One region of the Alishewanella maricola genome, then DNA from elsewhere that is predicted to be linked to it. Evidence: predicted binding sites of a transcription regulator. Region 1 holds the regulator's gene; each other region holds the start of a gene.

Region 1 (5,045 bases):
GGCTGTGGCAGCAGTGAGGTGTTTTCATTGCCATGAAACGGTACACACTGGCGATCGTTTTACTTTAAACGTTGACGGGCAAGAACATTATTTTTGCTGTGCTGGCTGCCAAGCCGTCGCTGATACTATCTTTAGTAATGGTCTTGCCGATTATTATCGTTTTCGAACGGCTGCAGCCACGAAGATTGATGCTCTACCTTTGGAGCTCAGCGCCGAATTAAGCCAATTTGATAACGAGGCGGTGTTAGCCGATATTAGTCAGCAGCATAATGAGCTAACCGATATTGAATTGTCCATCAGTGGTATGAGCTGTGCAGCTTGTGCTTGGCTTATCGAAAAACAACTTCGCAAACTGCCTCAGCTCCACAGTGTTAGCATTAACGCCTCAACCCAACGTGCGTTGTTGCGCTTTGATAGTAAACAACTGTCACTTAGCGCTATTTTGCAGCGCATCACTGATATTGGTTATCAAGCCAGCCCCTTTGTGGCCGATCAAGAAGAGCAAAAATTCAAACTTGAGCTTAATCGTTATCTCAAGCGCCTCGCCGTCTCGGGCATTTTAACCATGCAGGTGATGATGCTGGCTTTTGCGCTGTATTTTGGCGAATACACTGGCATTGAAACAGCCCATGAAGGCTATCTGCGTTGGATCAGTTTGCTTTTAACGATCCCTGTGGTGCTGTATGCCGCTAAACCTTTTGTAGTCAGTGCTTGGCGCAGTATTAAGGCACGACAAATGAATATGGACGTGCCGGTTACGCTGGCCCTGTATTACACCTTTTTTGCATCTGCGTATGCCACCGCGATGCAAACCGGCGAAGTGTATTTTGAATCCGTTTGCATGTTTACCTTCTTGCTGCAATTAGGCAAATTCTTTGAATTCCGCGCCCGTGCGCAAGCCCGCGAAGCGACCAGTAATTTATTAAAAATCATGCCGGTTACGGCCACCCTTCACACCGAGCAAGGGCCACAGCCCACATCGGCTCGGCGCTTACAGACGGGCGATATCATCTTAGTTAAAGCCGGTGAAACCCTGCCCGCCGATGGCATAGTAAAAGACGGGCAAAGCTCAGTTGATGAGTCGATGTTAACCGGTGAATATCGCGCGATCAGTAAAACAATTGGCGATACAGTATTGGCCGGTAGCGTTAATCACGATGGTTTATTACAGGTGCAAGTAAGCCGAGTTTTAGCCCATTCGCGCTTGGGTCAAATCATTCAATTACAACAACTGACGCTGAGCCAAAAACCGAAACTAGTCGAAAAAACCGACCAATTAGCCAAGTATTTTGTCGAGCGTTTATTGGTGATCGCCCTGCTCACGTTCTTACTTTGGTATTTCTGGTGGGATCCTAGCCGCGCATTTTGGGTCACCCTATCGGTGTTAGTTGCCACCTGCCCTTGCGCCCTTAGCTTAGCGACCCCCACGGCGATAACCTGTGCCTTGGCCAGATTAAATCGACAAGGCGTGCTGATTAAAAATGCTCAAGTGCTTGAGGTTTTACCCAACATTAGCCATATCGTGGTAGATAAAACCGGCACCTTAACTGAAGGTAAATTTAGCTTACAACAGGTGCACAGGGTCAACCCTGCCCTTGCTGAAACCGATTTACTTAACTTAGTGGCCAATTTAGAACAATATTCTGAGCATCCGATTGCCCGGGCCTTTGCGCCGTATTTAACGCAGCCCCTAACATTAAACGACGTACAGGTAGCCATTGGCGCCGGTATTCGTGCTCGTTGGCAAGGCCAGCAACTCAAAGTGGGCAGCGCACAATTTTGTGGCGTACCAGCAGAGCCAGAATGGCAGGTGTATTTTACTCTCGATAACCAACTGCAAGCCAAGTTGCAACTCGTCGATAAATTACGCGAAGAAGCGACGGCGTTAATTCAGCAACTTCAGCAGCAAGGCTATAAACTGGGGATGTTAACCGGTGATCACTCGGTACAAGCAGAACAATTAACCGCAGCGTTAAAACTCGACTTTATGCACAAAGGCTGCAGCCCTGAAGATAAAGTCACCGAGATCCAACAATTAATCGCAACAGGTGCCAAAGTGCTGATGCTGGGTGACGGTATTAACGATAGTCCGAGCTTTAACGCTGCGCATATTTCAGTTGCGGTGCAATCTGGCACCGATTTATCGAAAAACCAAGCAGATGTGGTATTTTTAAAAGCCGATTTACGCTTATTACAAAACCTTCTTCAAGGTGGCAAACAAACCGCCCGGGTGATCAAACAGAACCTTGGCTGGTCAGTGGGCTACAATCTGGTTATTATCCCTCTAGCCGTTGCGGGTTTTGTTTCCCCTTACATTGCCGTGATTGGCATGTCGTTTAGCTCGCTGTTAGTGGTATCCAATTCATTGAGGTTACTGAAAAAATGAGCATTATCTATGTACTGATCCCGATTGCCATCCTGTTTGTGGCTATTGGCATTGGTATCTTCTTTTGGGCGGTGCGCTCAAAGCAATTTGAAGATTTAGAAAAAGAAGGCTTAAGTATCTTGTTCGACGAAGATAAGCCCAAAGCGACACCACCGAACAAGCCTGATGAACATTGATTATGTCGCGGCGCTGCTGATTGGCTTTTTAGGCAGCAGCCATTGTTTAGTCATGTGCGGTGGTATTGTTGCCGCCTTACAATTTGCCATGCCTGCCCAAAGTGCTTGGCAAAAGTTTCGCTTACAACTGTTGTTAAGCCTTGGCCGCTTGATTACTTATGCCTGCTTTGGTGGCCTTGTTGGTTATTTTGGTGCGACCGCTATGGGCATTACCGGGGCCACTTTTATTGGGTTACGTTTATTGGCCGGCTTATTATTGCTGGCGATGGCGCTGTATATTGCGAGACTTTGGTTTGGTTTAACACGCTTAGAGCGCGCAGGGCAAGGTTTGTGGCGCTTTATCCAACCTTATACCAAACGCTTATTACCGCTTGATAGCAGTGGTAAAGCCTTAAGCTATGGCATGTTATGGGGCTTTTTGCCTTGTGGTTTGGTTTATTCGACCCTTAGTTGGAGTTTAGCCAGCGGCAGTGCCAGTAGCGGTGCACTGATCATGTTACTTTTTGGCGTCGGCACCTTACCGGCGTTACTGGTATTTGGCTCCGCGGCTAATAGCCTAGTCAAACTAAAAAACCAATTATGGTTTCGTTACAGTGCGGCATTATTGTTAGCGGTTTATGGTATTTACACAATATGGCTTGCTTTGCATAGACTAGTTTTTTAAGCTGTTACCCTATTAAGGGTAAAAGGGTGTGTGTGATGCAACGTTCAGCTATAAATTGTCAGGATTGCGGTTTTAGTCAACTGTGTTTACCGTTTTCGCTCAGTGAGCAAGAAATGAGCAAACTTGATGATATTATTCAGCGAAAACGCCCTTTGCACAAAGGCGATATGTTGTTTGAAAGCGGTAACGAGCTTAAATCGCTGTATGCCATCCGCACGGGTTCTTTTAAAACCTTTACGCTCACCTCACAAGGTGAGCAGCAAATCACCGGCTTTCATTTACCTGGCGATGTCATTGGTTTTGACGCCATCAATACTGAAAAACATGCCAGCTATGCTGAAGCCTTAGAAACCGGTATGATTTGTGAAATACCCTATCAAAACCTTGAAAATCTGTTAAGTCAATTACCTAAACTACGCCAGCAAATGATGCGTTTAATGAGCCAAGATATTCAATCTGATCAACAAATGATGTTGCTGTTAAATCGTAAAACCGCAGAGCAAAAATTGGCAACTTTTTTAAATCATTTGGCTTCTCGTTATGGCAATCGTGGTTTTTCTGAAAAAGCCTTCCGGCTCAGTATGACCCGCAGCGACATTGGTAATTATTTGGGCTTGACCGTAGAAACCATCAGCCGTTTGCTGAGTAAAATGCACAAAGATGAAATCATTCAAGTTGATGGCAAACTTATCACCATTTTGGATGCTCCCAGCTTAACCGCGCTTTCAGGCCAATGTTAACTCCCCTTAACTTGATATAGCACAAACATAAATCCCTATTAATCGCTTATCTTGGTCTACACTTAGATAAGCTGATTGACTTAAGAGGGAAGCTTTAATGTCTATTTACAATAATGTGTTAGTGGTTTTAGATCCGAGCGCTGATGAGCAAAAAGCGCTCGATAGAGCCATCGAACTTGCCCGCAAACAAGGCTGTCAACTGACCGCTTTTCTTAGTGTTTATGAATTCTCTTACGAGATGACCACCATGTTATCGGGTGACGAGCGCGAATCGATGAAACAGTCGGTGATTAAAGATCGCGAGCTTTGGGTCAAAACCTTTTTAGAACAACCCAGCGCCTTGGGTTTAAACATCAAAATGCACGTGGTTTGGCACAATCGCCCCTTTGAAGCCGTAGTGAAAACCGTCTTAGATAATAATTATGATCTGGTGATCAAAGGGACGCATGATCATGATGTTTTAAAATCGATGATTTTTACGCCGACCGATTGGCATATTTTGCGTAAATGTCCTTGCCCAGTATTGTTAGTTAAAGATCATGCTTGGCCTGCTAAAGGCAATATCATTGCTGCCGTTAATGCGGGTAGTGAGCAAGAGCATCACCTGTCATTAAATCAACGAGTGATCCACAAAGCACAACAAATGTCGCAATTACTCGATGCTAGGGTGCATTTAGTCAATGCCTACCCCGGCACCCCGGTGAATATCGCAATTGAGATCCCCGAGTTTAATCCACAAGAATACAATGACACCCTACGCCGCCATCATAAAGATGCGATATTAAGTCTGGCCGAAAAACATCAAATTAGTAACGAGCAATGTCATGTGTTAGAAGGTATGCCCGAAGACGTGATCCCGAAACTGGCCAAAAAGCTGGATGCCGAAATGGTCATTATCGGCACTATTGGGCGTACGGGCTTATCCGCGGCGATCATTGGTAATACCGCTGAACATGTCATCGACCGCCTAGATTGCGATGTATTAGCCATGAAACCGGCTGACTTTATTTGTCCGCTTGAAAAAAGCTAACTATCAGACTTTGGTAAAGGCGCGAGGTTGGGTATAATGAGCGCCTTTT
Region 2 (5,045 bases), on a different contig from region 1:
AAAGAAAAAGTCTGCAGGGCTGATAAATGAAAAGAATTTTAAGGTTTCGCCCACCATCGATAACACAATACCCACCGTGGTTAAAATGGCGACGGTTGAGCAAAGCAATAACACGGCCATCAAGGCTTTTTCAACTTGATGACGCGCACGGAGTGACGGTTGGATCTTTTTAAAGCTGAGCAATAAGCCTAGCGATGCCAAGATAAACATTAACGCGGTTAACATTAAGGCGCTTTTCTGCTGCAATGCCGACAGATAACTCGCTGCAGCCACTTCCCAATCAGCGGCTTCGGCAACTACCCCAAAATTACTGGCTAAATTACTAATACGGCGCATCAATACCGCAGCTTGTTCGCTATCGGTTAACAGTTCTGCAGGCACCGTCGCTAACGTCAGCGTTTGCAGCACACCGGGCGCCAGCCAATTCCACAATAATAACAACAGAAATGGCGGTAACACCGCCCATAAGCCGACCATCATGCCGTAATGATGTGGCCGAGAATGCATACTGGCACTGTTCTGACCGCCCGCCATGCGCCGGCTCCGAGTCATGCCAAATTGATAGGCAATCGCCATGAAGATCAGCAGTACAAAAATTAAAGACAGATTATTCATCAAAGCTCCGCTTTCGCACAGAGGACAATTAAGTGGGGGGCAGGATAACGCGCTAAAGTTGCAGTTTTATGACAGTCACAGCAAACAACCCTATTGTTTAGCACAAACTAAAAAAAACCACCTTTACAAGTATGCTGATCAGTTAGCGGTGAGGCTTAACTGACCTGCATTAACCTTGCGGTGGTTTTATTAGAATACTGAAATTACAGTGACTTTTTACTACGAATCGCCGCTAAAATTTCAGCACGCTCGTCATCCGCCAATGGGATCAGACCGGCAAATTCTAGCGGGCTGGCTTCACCCGAGGCCGCATCCGATACAAAGTATTCAGCAAATTGCTGTAAACCAGGGATCACGCCAATATGCTCGCCTTTCACATAGAAAAACAGTGGCCGAGAAACCGGATAAGCACCAGAAATAATGTTTTCTACCGTTGGAACAACACCGTCAACTGTAGCAACTTTGATGCGATCACGGTTTGATTCATAGAAGCTTAAACCAAATACGCCCACCGCGTCTTTTTGTGCTTGTAAACGCGCTAAGGTTTCAGTGTAGTCACCCGCAATTTCAACTACGGCACCGTCAGTACGCATGGCTAAACAAAATTCACCCTGCTGATCCTTTGACATGGTTTTGATTTCAGGCAAAGACTTACACCCTTCTAAAACCACTTTTTCTTCGTACACTTCGCGCGTACCATGGTTAGAACCGGGGATGGCTAACAAGATACTTTGATCAGGTAATGACTTATCAATTTGCGACCAACGTGAGTAAGGGTTCGCCACCATTTTACCGTTTTGTGGCACTTGCGCTGCTTGCGCTAGAAAAACATGTTCAGGTTTTAAAGCAAAGGTTCCGGCATCCACTCGTGAGGCAAATACAATACCGTCGTAGCCTATTTTCACTTCAATAATATTTTTAACACCATTGGCGTTACACGCCTCTACTTCCGCAGGGCGAATTTTCCGCGATGAGTTTGCTACATCAATAGTATTGGTACCAACGCCTTGGCAAAACTGACGCAAACCACCTGAAGAACCGCCTGAGCCCACAACAGGCGTCTTGAACTGAGCAAAGTTATTGCCAAATTCTTCTGCCGCAATAGATGAGAATGGCAGCACGGTAGACGAGCCAGCAATTTGAATGGTGTCACGGGCACTTTGCGCAGTTGCCGCAAAACTGATACTTAAAGCAGTGATTAGAGCCAACTTAGAAAACGATTTGACCTGCATAGATTCAATCCTCAATTGCATGGGTTTATGTTCAACGAGGTCAGTGTGCCAAGGTTGTATTGCATAAATATGACAATGCAAAAAATATTGTCATTTATCTATATCAGTATTGTCGTGAGAGACGCGCTTTAAAAGAGTGAATTTAGAAACAGGCTACGGGGTCGCAATATCTGCCATTAACAGATCAAAATAGTGGATCACATTTACACAAAAGATAAAAATAAAGCTTTTTTGTTAAGCTTACTGTCTAAAAAAACTCAACAATATAAGCCTAGTAAAGTTAACACCGGTTGACTTCACTAGGCTCAAACACTTGTGCCGCTTGCGTTAAGCTTTTTTAACCCAAGCAGAACACCAGCCTTCAGAGGCCACTAATTTACCTGGGAAAATAGCACATGGGCGCCATTCATCACCATCGGCGCCTTGCGCTAAACTACAGTTTGCACATTTCTGATCGGCTTTCTCAGACTTGTGCGTGTATTTCATTGCGGCCGCTAATGGATCATCTAACTTTACCGGCTCGGCAGCAAAAGCTCTTAAGCTAACGCCACCCACGGTCATACCAATCACTGCACCGGCAGAGATCTTGAAAAAATTGCGACGATTAATATTATTCATGTTGTTTCTCCTGCATTGTTGCTTATTATAATACTGATGAATGCGCGTTGTGGATTTGATAAGCATCAAGTTTCCACTGAGTTGTGCCACGCCATCTTTGGTTTAACTATTGCCATGCTAAATTCAGTGTAGATGATTTCGTATTTATTAGCGCATAAATTTTTGCTTTGCAGCCCTCACCGCCATCAAACCTCGTTTTTACCGCTTTGGTCGATTTTTCAATAGCGATCAAAAACGCATGCTAGCCAGCCCCACCCTGTCTGCGTTATTGTTGTTTTAAGACGTAATAGGAAGCAAAAGACTTCAGGAAAACCACACCATGCAAAACTCTGCTGTTCTGTTTAACAATGATGCTGTGTTATTTGGCGTCATTACGGTCATTCTGGGGGTGGTATTTTATACCAGCCACAGCAGTCACCGTTATTGCCAAGCGTTTTATCGTTTTGTTCCCGCCTTGTTACTTTGCTATTTTTTACCGTCACTGTTAAATACTTTTGGGTTAATCGATGCAGAAGGCTCGTCGATTTATCATGTCGCTTCACGTTACTTACTCCCCGCTAGCTTGGTGCTGTTTACATTAAGCGTCGACTTTAAAGCGATTTTAGGGCTAGGGCCTAAAGCCTTAATTATGTTTTTCACAGGTACCTTGGGCATTATGATCGGTGGGCCCATCGCGTTATTAATTGTTGGTAGCCTTGCGCCTGATGCCCTAGGTGGCGATATTTGGCGTGGCATGACCACCATTGCCGGTAGCTGGATTGGTGGTGGCGCCAATCAAACCGCGATGAAAGAAGTGTTTGAAGTGGATAACACGATTTTTTCGGTGATGATCACCGTTGACGTGATCATGGCGAATATTTGGATGGCGGTGTTATTAATTTGGGCCAGTCGCGCTGAGAGTTTTGATAAGAAAACCGGAGCGGACACCAGCGCCATTCGCGAGTTAAAACAACGTATCGAACACTATCAAGCGCAGCATGCACGGATACCGCAACTGCATGATTTGATGTTGATTATTGCGGTAGGTTTTGGTGCCACAGCCATAGCACATTTTGCTGCCGATGGTATTGCGCCTTGGATAGCCAAAGAAGCGCCACAATTAGCCATGTACAGCCTGACCAGTACCTTTTTCTGGTTGGTGGTGGTAGCCACGACGCTGGGGTTATTATTATCGAACACCAAACTCAGAAAACTGGAAGCCGTAGGCGCATCTAAAATGGCTTCAGTGTTTTTATATATACTGGTGGCCAGTATTGGTATGCAAATGGATATCCGCGCTATTTTAGATTACCCCATTATGTTTGTAGTTGGCGTAGTGTGGATGGCCATTCATGCCGGTTTACTGGTCATTGTGGCAAAGTGGATTAAAGCGCCATTGTTTTATCTGGCTGTGGGCAGCCAAGCGAATGTCGGGGGTGCGGCCTCGGCTCCCATTGTCGCAGCGGCCTTTCACCCGTCACTCGCGCCGGTCGGGGTATTATTAGCGGTACTCGGTTATGGTGTCGGCACTTATGGTGCTTACCTGTGTGGGCTTATGCTGCAGTTTGCTGCGCCTTAAGGTTGCTTTCTACACATAAAAAAAGCCAGCTTTCGCTGGCTTTTTTATTACGGCTCTACCGATTAATCGGCTTTACGATTTGCACGCTTACGGTCGTTTTCCGTTAAATGACGCTTACGGATCCGGATTGACTTTGGCGTCACTTCAACTAATTCATCGTCGTCAATAAACTCTAACGCTTGCTCTAAAGCATAACGAATAGGTGGGACTAAGTTGATCGCTTCGTCAGTACCTGAAGCACGTACGTTAGTTAACTGCTTGCCTTTTAAACAGTTAACCGTCAGATCGTTGCTACGACTATGAATACCAATAACCTGACCTTCATACACTTCTTCAGCATGACCGATAAACATACGGCCGCGCTCTTGCAAAGAGAAAATCGCATAACCCGCGGCTTTACCCATCGCATTGGAGATCATCACGCCGTTCATACGTTGACCGATAGAACCGCCTTTATGCGGGCCATAATGGTCAAAGCTGTGGTACATCAAACCGGTACCAGAAGTAATCGTCATAAATTCAGTACGGAAACCGATTAGACCGCGGCTTGGCATCAGAAAGTCCATACGGTTACGACCTTTACCATCTGGTTGCATGTTGGTCATTTCGGCTTTACGTTCGCCCATCTTTTCCATGATGGTACCTTGATGCTGTTCTTCACAGTCAATGGTCACGTTTTCCATAGGTTCCATTTTCACGCCGTCTATGGTTTTCATAATCACTTCTGGCCGAGAAACCGCTAACTCAAAACCTTCACGACGCATGTTTTCAATTAATACACCTAAGTGTAATTCACCACGGCCTGACACTTTGAATTTGTCACCGTCTTCGGTTTCTTCAACGCGTAAAGCTACGTTGTGTTTCAGTTCGTTTTGTAAACGCTCTAAAATCTGACGTGAAGTCACAAACTTACCTTCTTTACCCGCGAAAGGTGAAGTGTTGACTTGGAAAGTCATGGTAACGGTGGGCTCATCAACTTGTAACGCCGGTAAAGGTTCAACCTTAGTGGTGCTACAAATGGT
Region 3 (5,045 bases), on a different contig from region 1:
CCCGACCGGCTTCAATTTTACGACCAAAGTGATAGGCGCGATTCATATTGCGCGTCCAAACCCCAGCGCCTAAGCCAAATTCTGAACTGTTAGCCAGCTGCAGGGCTTCGGCTTCATCTTTAAAGGTTGACATCGAAATCACTGGGCCAAAAATTTCTTCTTGGAATACCCGCATATCGTTAGTGCCTTTCAAGATGGTGGGCTGAATATAATAGCCGCCGTTTAAGTCGTCACTTAGCTGTTCAACCTGGCCGCCGGTCAGTACCTGAGCGCCTTCTTGTTTGCCGATTTCAATGTAACTTAAAATTTTATCAAACTGTGCTTGGGAGGCTTGAGCGCCGACCATGGTTTCGCTATCCAGTGGGTTGCCGCGCTTAATTTGTAGTGTGCGCTCTAAAATGCGCGCAATAAATTGCTCGTAAATGTCTTCCTGAATAAACAGCCGTGACGGGCAAGTGCAAACTTCACCTTGGTTAAAGTAGGCCAACACCGCACCTTCAATCGCTTTGCTAAGAAATGAATCGTCTTTATCCATCACATCGTTAAAAAAGATATTTGGCGATTTACCGCCAAGCTCAACGGTAGACGGAATAATATTTTCTGCTGCACACTTTAAAATGTGCGAGCCAACAGGCGTAGAGCCGGTAAACGCAATTTTGGCAATACGGCTGCTGGTTGCGAGGGCTTCTCCGGCTTCTTTGCCAAAGCCATTGACCACATTCAGCACCCCGGCTGGCAGTAAGTCGCCGATTAATTCCATTAACACTAAAATAGAGGCGGGCGTTTGTTCGGCAGGTTTTAATACCACACAGTTACCGGCCGCCAGTGCTGGCCCAAGTTTCCATGCGGCCATTAAAATCGGGAAGTTCCACGGAATAATTTGGCCAACCACGCCCAGTGGTTCATGAAAATGGTAGGCAACAGTGGTTTCGTCAATCTCGCCAATACTGCCTTCTTGGGCGCGTATACACCCAGCAAAATAACGGAAGTGATCAATTGCCAGTGGTATATCGGCGGCCAGGGTTTCACGAATGGCTTTGCCGTTATCCCAAGATTCCGCGACGGCTAACATCTCTAGGTTTTGCTCCATACGATCAGCAATCTTCAGTAAAATGTTACTGCGTGCCGCTACAGAGGTACTACCCCAGGCGGCTTTAGCGAGATGCGCTTTGTCGAGCGCTAATTCGATATCTTCTTTACTCGAACGAGGGATCTGGCAAAACACCTTGCCGTTTACCGGGCTTTTGTTATCAAAATACTGGCCTTTAATGGGGGCGACCCATTCACCACCAATATAGTTACCATATTGCGCTTTAAAGTTAACTAAGGCACCCGCTGTACCTGGATTTGCATAAATCATAGTCTATCCTTTGTCTAAATAGTTTAGTAATTCATTACCTAAATCTGGCGGGAAGTTATTGTTTTTTAGCCGCCATAGGTTCACATTAGCGGAGCTGTGTTCAACACGCTTGCTTGCTAGTCCAGATTTTTTGTCTATTTGTCCAAACAGAGGGAGACTATGACAACATCGGTACTCACCCAAAAACGCCAACGCATTAATGTGCTTGTTGAAAACAAAGTGAGCTTTGCCGGTGAGCATGCTGAACTCAGTATTTATGACACCTATCAAGATGCGCAGCAGGTGGCGCTACACTCTAGCGAGTTATTGTTTTGCGGTATGCTAACGGGCAAAAAAGTCATGCATGTCGCCGATTGCCAATACCACAGCGCGTTCTTACCGCATCAATCTTTTGTGCTGGCGCCTGGGCAAAAGGTACTTATCGACTTTCCAGAGGCATCACTGCAACAACCCACTACCTGCCTTGCCATTGAAATCAGTACCGATAAAATTCGTAAGGTGGCCGATGCGTTGAATTTCAAACAAGAAATTAGCCATAGCGATTTTTTTCATTATGTGCCGAAACTGGTACACGGCCAGCATAATTCGCAAACGCAGCAGTTACTGCAAAAAATGATCACGCTGTTCAGTGAAAACGAGCAGCACCGTGACTATTTAATTGAATTGTCGTTAAACGAATTGATTACCCGTTTATTGCAGCAGCAAAGCCGCGAATTACTGTTGGCCAGTTGTAAGCAAAACAACCAAACAACACCGCTGGGTAATGTGCTGAACTATATTGAGCAACACCTGAGCGAAGATATTCAAATTGAAACGTTATGCAAAATTGCCTGCATGAGCCGCAGTAAATTTTATCAGCAGTTTAAATTAGCTTTTGGGGTAACCCCAGCGCAGTGGCAGCAGCAATTGCGCTTACAACAGGCTTATCGGTTACTGCAAACTGGCGAGCGGATAAGCCAAGTGTGTTATCAGTTAGGCTTTAATAACCCAAGCCACTTTAGCCGGGTGTTTAAACAAACCTTTGGGGCAGCGCCTATCCATATCGCTAAAGCCAATTAGCCGCCGCGAAAACGGCTAGCGATGCCGAAAACTGCAAAACCACAGTGACGCTTTTTTGTTAAGCGTAGCTGTGGTTAATAAGATTATTTGGCTTGGTGTTATTGCGCGGCTTCTTCTTTTTTTACCATGGCAAGCAGCGAGTCTTTAAGCTGAACACGGCGCATTTTTTTCTGCTCTAAATTGTCATCCGTAGTAGGGATACCGGCAGATTCAATACTAAATACTTCGTGATCTAAGTCGTTGTATTCATCAAATAACTTGGCAAAGTGCCGATCATGCATCTTTAAATGGCGAATAGTATGGTGATGATCGGGAAACTCACTGAGAAAGCTATGTTTTTCAAGCGTCATATTATTTCCTTATGCGATTAATTACTGTCTTACTCTGATAAGTATAGGCGTAAATTAAATAAGGTTTATTGATCTCGGTCACAGCGTTGTTTGAAACCACAGGGGCAGGCTTTAAATGTTGATTTTAAAAAAACCGTTCAATAGTTAACCGCCGGGCTAATAGAACTTTGGATGCAGACGGTTCTGACAAGTATTGGATAACGCATTGAAAGCGGTTTTTTCGTTTGACTACTTGCTCAATGTTGCGCGCTCACCGGCTTAAACTGATGTTCTTTAGGCTTGTTGATTACGCGGGTGCTAGGTATAGTCTTTATAAACAATCGTTGGACACTCCCATGCAAATACACCGTTTTCTTTTATTAATCCCCTTATTGCTTTGCACTGAAAATGCCTTAGCTGCGCAGCTGGACAATTTTAAAACCGGCCCCGTGTTTAACGATTTCGGGCCGACAGCACCTGTGCAACAAACTGAACCGGTGCCCGCCAATACGGTATTTAAGCTGGCTTTCGACGTCGCTAAAGCGGCAGAACCAGGCAAGCTAAATCGGTCGATAGAAAGTGCGGCTCGATTTATCAATATGCATGTTGCAGCGGGTGTGCCTATAGAAAATATTCAGCTGGCCGTGGTAGTGCATGGCAGTGCCTCTTTAGAGATGACGAACCCAGAATTTTATGCCGCCAATAAAGATGGACTAAAAAATAGCAGCGCCACTGCTATCGCACAACTACAGGAAAAGGGAGTCAAATTTTACCTTTGTGGGCAAAGTGCTGCTGCTAATGGCATCAGTAATGCTGACTTGCTACCCGGTGTAAATATGGCGCTTTCTGCGATGACTGCTCAGGTGCTATTGCAACAGCAAGGTTTTGCCATTAATCCATTCTAAAATTCTTGATGTCAAAGCCCAACTGCGCCGAGGGTTACGGTATTTCTGCCAGCACGCTTGCTGCTGTAAAGCGCTTCATCTGCGGCTTTTAGCGCACTCACGTAGTCGTGTTGTGAGGTATCTACATACACTAAACCGATACTGATGGTCAGTTCGACCTTGGCATCAGCCACAAATTGCAGTTGTTTTTCAACTTGTTCACAGAGTCGTTGGCTAATTTTGAGTGCGGTGGCCTCATCTAGATCGATAAGTAGTGCAGCATATTCTTCACCACCAATGCGGCCAATAATATCGTTACAACGTAATTGTTTTGATAACAACTGTGCCACGGCTTTTATAGCGCTATCGCCTACCGCATGGCCAAATTTATCGTTAATTTTTTTAAAGAAATCGATATCGATCATCATTAATACGGCAGGCAAAGGCCGCTGTTGTTGCCAATAACGTTCCACCTGATTGAAAAAATGCTCACGATTGGCCAATTTGGTTAAGCCATCGCGTTGCGACTTTAAGGTGAGCTTGCGTTCTAGTTTCAAAAAGCATAACCAGGGTAGCAATAGGGCGGTAAAGGTGGTCAATAAAATATGACTTAGCAGAGTATAAACAGAGCTTTCGGGTAAGCCATTACTGTTTAATGATTGCCATTGCCAAAGGATCAACATTACTTGGGTAAACATGGTTAGCGCATGCAGTAGAAAAATACCTTGTAAGGTGCGGGTAAAGGTGGGCTCGGTAATTACCGATTTTTGAAGCAAAATAGCACATAAACAAAAGGTGATACCAATAGCCAGTGCGATTAGCACACTCAAGATACCGGGGTGTTGATGTACGCTTAATAAAGCGACTGCGGTCAATGCTAATAGCGCAAAAGCTTGTTGGCGCCGCCGCCGCGTATAGCGAAAACGTGAAAATTGAATGAGCCCCGCCAGCACCAATATTGGCGCCAATAACAACAAGCAATCAGCAACAAAGAAGGTGAAAAACGCGGCAATATCATAAGGGCGTAAGGCAACGAGCGTGCCACCCAGCACAAAACTGATGGATGAGAATGACCAAAGTCGAAAGCAGCGATCTTTGGGTTTGCGCCGATAAAGTAAGTACAAATAAAAACCCACGATCAGGTTTATTACCAGAGCTAATATCACAACAGTGGGTAAATGCATGTATTCCTCAGGACAAGGCAAAGAAGTGACGAGTCCGCTTTAAAAATCTCATTACAAGCATAACAAAATTAATGACAAACTTGCGCGTTATTGCAGTTAGTCAGGGTGGCATGCTCAAATTCTAAGGTGGTATGACCTATACGAAACTCACGGGCTAATAGTGCTTTTAAGGTGGTTTTTATTTTCTCCAGTTCTGCCACATCAATGTTTTCCACCACAACATGCGCTT

Evidence for each region. The regulator FNR, encoded in region 1, switches genes on or off when oxygen is low (the NO sensors DNR and NnrR bind a similar motif). The targets are predictions, from matches to a motif close to TTGATCTAGATCAA.
Region 2: the regulator FNR is predicted to act here: its motif matches at 2,521-2,534, upstream of JAO78_RS00780 (high-potential iron-sulfur protein).
Region 3: the regulator FNR is predicted to act here: its motif matches at 2,838-2,851, upstream of JAO78_RS03275 (HP1242/YdcH family protein).

Annotation. Positions count from the first base shown of each region.
Region 1 covers NZ_JAEINI020000004.1:341,783-346,827, reverse strand. The annotation lists gene JAO78_RS08680 (heavy metal translocating P-type ATPase) at 1-2,386, shown strand, start outside; gene ccoS (cbb3-type cytochrome oxidase assembly protein CcoS) at 2,383-2,562, shown strand; gene JAO78_RS08670 (sulfite exporter TauE/SafE family protein) at 2,552-3,226, shown strand; gene fnr (fumarate/nitrate reduction transcriptional regulator Fnr) at 3,262-3,966, shown strand; gene uspE (universal stress protein UspE) at 4,064-4,996, shown strand.
Region 2 covers NZ_JAEINI020000001.1:151,690-156,734, reverse strand. The annotation lists gene pstC (phosphate ABC transporter permease subunit PstC) at 1-615, opposite strand, end outside; gene JAO78_RS00785 (substrate-binding domain-containing protein) at 819-1,847, opposite strand; gene JAO78_RS00780 (high-potential iron-sulfur protein) at 2,175-2,465, opposite strand; gene JAO78_RS00775 (DUF819 family protein) at 2,785-4,023, shown strand; gene typA (translational GTPase TypA) at 4,086-5,045, opposite strand, start outside.
Region 3 covers NZ_JAEINI020000001.1:668,503-673,547, forward strand. The annotation lists gene exaC (acetaldehyde dehydrogenase ExaC) at 1-1,360, opposite strand, end outside; gene JAO78_RS03270 (AraC family transcriptional regulator) at 1,520-2,419, shown strand; gene JAO78_RS03275 (HP1242/YdcH family protein) at 2,518-2,769, opposite strand; gene JAO78_RS03280 (DsrE family protein) at 3,105-3,653, shown strand; gene JAO78_RS03285 (GGDEF domain-containing protein) at 3,665-4,816, opposite strand; gene JAO78_RS03290 (cation diffusion facilitator family transporter) at 4,885-5,045, opposite strand, start outside.